2 linked regions of the Labilibaculum sp. DW002 genome follow. The protein of the gene in region 1 interacts with the protein of each later gene in a pairwise test. Links are inferred from orthologs where the notes say so. Each region holds a gene or a part of one and is shown on either strand. Other genes may lie near its edges.

Region 1 (3,044 bases):
TCATGATAACAGGTCCAACAACTACTGCCGGGAAAATTTTTTCGATTACTCGGAGCCCCCAGGTTTTAATAATTCCTGAAACAATACCGTAAACCACACCAACTGCTATTAATCCTGATAGAGTTCCGGCAAAGCCGTAAAGCTCAGTTGCGGCTACAATAGGTGCAATAAAGGCAAAACTACTGCCTAAAAAAACAGGAACCATACCCTTTGTTATCAAATGAAAGATAAGGGTGCCGACTCCTGCTGTGAATAGTGCTACTGCCGGATCAATACCGACAAGAAGAGGAACGAGAACAGTTGCTCCGAAAGCAACAAATAAAAACTGTACCCCGACAATAATTCTTTTTGCTGGGCTGTCGAAGTTCGGAGCCCCATTTTCTTGAGATAGGATCATAAAATAGGTTTAAGATTTCACAAATTGGCGCAAAGATAATAATGAAGTACCTAAGATCAAATCCGAATTACATCTCTTTTGAATGAAGCTTTGATTCAAATAATCTTTCAAGCTATTTCAGGAGAAGACAGTCCGAAGAGTTAGAATAGCATTCCGATTAGTTAGTGCAAGACTCCGAAGTGTTAGAACAGCACTCCGATTAGTTAGTGCATGACTCCGAAGAGTTAGAACAGCACTCCGATTAGCTAGTGCAAGACTCCGAAGAGCTAGAACAGCACTCCGATTAGTTAGTACAAAACTCCAATTAGCTAATTCTTATAATTTAATATCTCGAACCATCATTTGAGTTTCAACCTTACCCATGTATTCATTCTCTTGCAACGAATAGCATATATTGAAAGGCGACCCTTTTGCAATTTTTGGATACATATTGCCCATTTGGAATGCAATTCCACTTATTACATTACCATCACGAATATCATCGACCACAGATAATTTTAGATGTTCTTTATTTCTACCAACCTGACGTGAATAGCCGTAATCCACCACATCTTCACTAATGAAAATAGGTGTCATATTTTTGGGCCCGAAAGGCTCAAATTGCTTTAACAAGCGATAAAACTTTGGTGTAATATCGGAAAGTTTAATTTTGGCATCAATTTTTATTTGAGGTACCAACATATCATCCGAAATATTGTGTTGAACGTACTCTTCGAATCGTTGCTGAAATTCACTTACATTTGCCAACTTCATTGTAAGACCAGCGGCATATTTATGTCCCCCAAAATTTTCTAAAAGATCACTACAAGCCGATATAGCCTGATATAAATCGAATCCATCAACCGATCGTGCAGAACCGGTAGCCATTCCATTCGATTCTGTTAAGATAACAGTTGGGCGGTAATAGGTTTCAATCATTCGTGAAGCAACAATCCCAATAACACCTTTGTGCCAGTTTCTATCGAAAAGGACTGTACTCTTCTTGGCTAACAAAGTTTGACTTTTAGCAACTCGATCTAGAGCCTCATCAGTTATTGTATGATCTAGCTCTTTGCGATCCTCATTCATTACATTAATGGTATCGCCAATTAATTTAGCCGAATCCATTGTATCAGCAATCAACAATTGAACTGCTCTATTTCCAGATTGAATACGACCTGCTGCATTAATTCTCGGTCCAACCTTAAAGACAACATCATTAATTGTCAAGTCTTTTTCGACACCAGCTAAATTTAAAATTGTTTTTAAGCCTAATCGTGGTGTGTTATTCAGTTGAATTAGTCCATAATGCGCTAAAACTCGATTCTCATTTTCAATAGGCACAATATCTGATGCTATACTCACAGCAACCAAATCCAACAAAGGAACTAAATTCTCAAAAGGCCAATTAAGTTGTTGACTCAAGCCTTGCATTAACTTAAAACCAACACCACATCCCGATAGACAATCACAAGGATATTCACAATCTACACGCTTAGGATCTAAAACTGCTGTTGCCTCAGGTAAAATCTCATCTGGTGTATGGTGATCGCAGATGATGAAATCAACGCCCTTTTCTTTGGCATATGCAATTTTCTCCATGGCTTTAATACCACAATCCAATGCTATGACCAAAGTCACTTTACTTTCAGCTGCAAAATCGATTCCCTTTAAAGAAATACCATAGCCTTCAGAATAACGATCAGGAATGTAATAATCGATATAGTCGAAATGTTTTTTTAGGAAGGTATAAACCAAAGCAACCGATGTTGTTCCATCAACATCGTAGTCACCATAGATCATGACACGCTCTTGATTGTTTAAGGCTGTGATCAATCTGGTCACAGCCTTATCCATATCTTTCATTAAAAACGGGTCATGCAAATCGTCGAGACTTGGTCGAAAAAATTTCTTTGCAGAATCGAATGAGGTAATCCCTCGCTGCACCAGCAAGTTTGCGACTAAACGATCTACACCTAATGAATCCATCAGTGTTGAAACCGTTTCCTCATCTCCCGGCTCTTTGATTACCCATCTTTTATCCATAGTTCGATCTTTAGAACGGGAAATTAGTCATTTTTAAACGTCATATCAAACAAGTTAGCGATATGATTTTTCAAGTTATGTTTTACCTCCTCGATATCAAGCTCTTTACCCAGTTCTTTTTTTAAAGATGTGACTCCCTTGTCTTGAAAACCACATGGATTTATATATCCAAAATAGTCTAAATCGGTGTTTACATTAAAAGCAAAACCGTGCATACTCACCCATCTGCTTACACGAACACCTATGGCACAGATCTTTCGAACACTTGGTTTATCAATATCCAGCCAAACACCTGTTGCACCTTCAAGACGATGACCTTCTAATCCATAATCAGCAATACAATTAATTACCGCTTGTTCGAGATTATCGATATAGTTTTTAATTCCCATATCGTAAGTCTCCAAATTTAGAATTGGATAACCTACAATTTGCCCTGGTCCATGATAAGTAATGTCACCCCCTCTATTAATCTTATGGAAAGTAGCATTTTTCGCTTGTAGCTGAATCATATTAAGTAGCATGTTCTGCTCTTTACCACTTTTCCCAATAGTATACACATGAGGATGCTCGCAGAATAAAAGATAGTTATTGCTCAGCTTCTTTTCTTCAGCTGGCAAATCAG
Region 2 (3,109 bases), 1.5 Mb from region 1 along the record:
AATTGCATACATTGCCTGTGTAAGAAAAAGACCTGATGAATTTAATAAACGCTTGAAAAACTTCATTGAAAAGACGAAAGAAAATAAGCTGATTAAAGGCTTTGGTGGAATTGACAAGTACTACTGACAATAAAAACTAAGGCCAAAATACACTTTCTACCATCTGGCTATCAGTCACTTGAATGGATTTTCGCTTTTAATTATGCTTGGTTTATGTTAGAATAAAAGTGCGGTAACAGTAAATAATAAATGTAAATAGATTTGGTCAGGTAGCAGCCATAAATCACCATCGTAAGCATGCGAGACCGTAATCCTCTTGGGAGTGATTACTGCCTCCCAAAGATAATTTTACCCTGATTATCTAGAATCAACTTCCCATTTACTGTTTCCTGCGATTGTGGATCTTTAAAACCTTTAATTAATCCAGTTTTTCCTTGTGTGGCCAGTGATTTTATTTGGGCTTCAGTTAATTTTTTATCCATAAATACAAATGGCACAATAAACTTACAACCATTCCTGTAATTGGAACATCCGTAGGCAGCGTTTCCTTTTAACAAACTACCTGTTTTACACACAGGACAAGTCCAAACTTCTGGCTCATCTCCAATAAAATCGATACTAAAATCTGGAGCGAAGGCTAGGTGTCCATTTTGCTTTTTCCCATCAATCTCAAATCCTTTTATTTTAGGCGTTTTTTGTTTTAAAACTAAGGCTTCCACTTGTTTGTCGGTTAGCTTTTTACCTGCATATTCAAAAGGAATTCTAATTTTACAATCATTACCCCAATTGGTGCATCCCCAGGCAGATTTGCCTTTTAGAATTTTACCTTCCTTACATTTCGGGCAAGACAGTTCTTTCTTTTCTTTTGGCTTTGCTTTTGCTTCTGCTTTTTTTCTGGCTTTTTCTTTTTCTTCATCAATCACTTCTATTTGACTGATATTTTTGCGAGACTTCACATCCCAGACAATGCCAACAACCATTTGCTTCAATTCAAGCATAAATTGATCTACTTCATATTCTCCTTGCTCAATATCTCTCAGTTTCTTCTCCCACATACCTGTCAATTCAGCTGATTTTAAAAGTTCATTCTGAATGGTATCGATTAACTGAATACCCGCAACTGTTGCAACAAGTCGTTTCTTCTCTTTCTTGATGTATTTACGTCGGAAAAGTGTTTCAATGATATTTGCACGCGTTGATGGACGTCCAATACCATTTTCTTTCATCAGCTCTCTCAACTCATCATCATCAACCTGCTTACCAGCTGTTTCCATAGCACGCAGCAATGTCGCTTCTGAATAATATTTAGGTGGTTGTGTTTGCTTCTCGGCTAAATCAGGTACATGTGCTCCACTCTCTCCTTTTTCAAAAACAGGTAAAATTGTCCCTTCTCCTACATTACTATCCTTCGAGAAAAGCACGCGCCAACCTGGCTCTACAATTTGTTTTCCTGTTGCCTTAAAATCAATATTTGTAACCTGCCCTAAAACTGTTGTGTGACTAACTTTACAGTCAGGATAAAACACAGCTATAAAACGACGCGTTACCAAATCGTAAACTTGTTTCTCCTCGTATCGTAATCCTCCTGGTTGAACTCCTGTAGGAATAATAGCATGGTGATCGGTAACCTTTTTATTATCAAAAACCTTTTTAGATTTACGTAATTTTTCGCCCAATAAAGATTCAGTAAACTCCTTATATGGGGTCAATTTCTTTAGAATTTCCGGAATCTTCTTATAAATATCATCAGTAAGATATGTGGTATCAACCCTTGGGTAAGTCGTTAATTTTTTCTCATACAAACTCTGAATAATACGTAAAGTTTCTTCTGCGGACAAATTCAGTTTTCTGTTACAATCAACTTGTAAAGACGTTAAGTCATAAAGCTGTGGTGGTAATTCTTTCCCTGCTTTTCTTTCAAAAGAAACAACTTCAAAAGGTTCTGTTTTTATCTTACTAAGAAACTCAACACCTTCCTCTTTCTTATCAAATCGCCCTCGCGTTGCTGAAAAAGTAACATCACGATATACTGTTTTAAGTTCCCAATAATTCTGAGGAACAAAATTATCGATTTCTTTCTGTCGATTTACAATCAAAGCTAAAGTAGGAGTTTGCACACGCCCTATTGAAAGAACATTCTTACCACTACCATACTTAAGGGTAAATAATCGAGTTGCATTCATCCCTAAAAGCCAATCTCCAATTGCTCTCGATGAACCAGCTGCATATAAACGATCAAATTCTTTACCTTCTCTTAAATTTTCGAATCCTTCACGTATTGCCTCTTCGGTAAGAGATGAAATCCATAAACGCTTAATTGGTACATTACATTTTGCTTTATGAAGTACCCAACGCTGGATCACTTCTCCTTCCTGACCAGCATCACCACAGTTTATGACTTCTTCAGCCCCTTCGATCAATTTCTCCAGAACATCGAACTGCTTTTGAACACCGGTATCATCAATTACTTTAATAGCAAAACGTCCCGGAATCATTGGTAAATCATTTAAATGCCAATATTTCCAATTAAGATTGTATTCACCAGGTTCTTTAAGTGTACACAGGTGCCCAAATGTCCAAGAAATCTGATAACCATTTCCTTCATAGTATCCATTTTTCTGACTTTTAGCCCCTAAAATCATTGCAATTTCACGTGCAACACTTGGTTTCTCGGCTATACAAACTTTCATCCGTTAATCTTCTAATTTTTTAGGCTAGGTATTCCTGACTATTCAATCTATAACTTCTAATTATGTCTACAAAAATAATGGAATAAGTAGTTTTTACTATTACTACTATCAAATTTATTTTTTATCTACATTAACCCATTTCTCTATCATCATGAACAAATCCATTTTCGAAACAGGTTTCGAGATATAATCATTCATTCCTGCTTCTTTTGATTTGGTCTTTTCATCACAATAAGCATTAGCAGTCATAGCTATAATCGGTCTTTTAAAACCATTTTCTCTTAGCGCTACAGTTGCCTTGTAACCATCTATTATGGGCATTTGTAAATCCATAAAAACCATCAAGACGGAATCTTTGTTCTGAAGATAAAAGTCAATCGCTTCTTTCCCATTTTTAACCCAATCGGTTGGGATATTGT

What was found.
Region 2: the proteins of recJ (region 1) and L3049_RS03860 interact in binary tests that used the Escherichia coli proteins (3 or more experiments, as listed by UniProt). The link is inferred for Labilibaculum sp. DW002 from one-to-one orthologs.

Annotation. Positions count from the first base shown.
Region 1 is NZ_JAKJSC010000001.1:2,472,513-2,475,556, forward strand. What follows is about bases 68-3,033. They hold recJ (single-stranded-DNA-specific exonuclease RecJ), read right to left. Parts: upstream 2,423-3,033; coding sequence 713-2,422; downstream 68-712. Other genes in these bases: L3049_RS09785 (uracil-xanthine permease family protein), read right to left, coding at 68-397; lipB (lipoyl(octanoyl) transferase LipB), read right to left, coding at 2,446-3,033. Outside these bases: more of L3049_RS09785, read right to left, coding at 1-67; more of lipB, read right to left, coding at 3,034-3,044. UniProt on the Escherichia coli protein: Single-stranded-DNA-specific exonuclease.
Region 2 is NZ_JAKJSC010000001.1:1,007,824-1,010,932, forward strand. Bases 9-3,039 are described here. They hold L3049_RS03860 (type IA DNA topoisomerase), read right to left. Parts: upstream 2,691-3,039; coding sequence 327-2,690; downstream 9-326. Other genes in these bases: L3049_RS03855 (YdeI/OmpD-associated family protein), read left to right, coding at 9-127; L3049_RS03865 (response regulator), read right to left, coding at 2,805-3,039. In the rest of the region: more of L3049_RS03855, read left to right, coding at 1-8; more of L3049_RS03865, read right to left, coding at 3,040-3,109.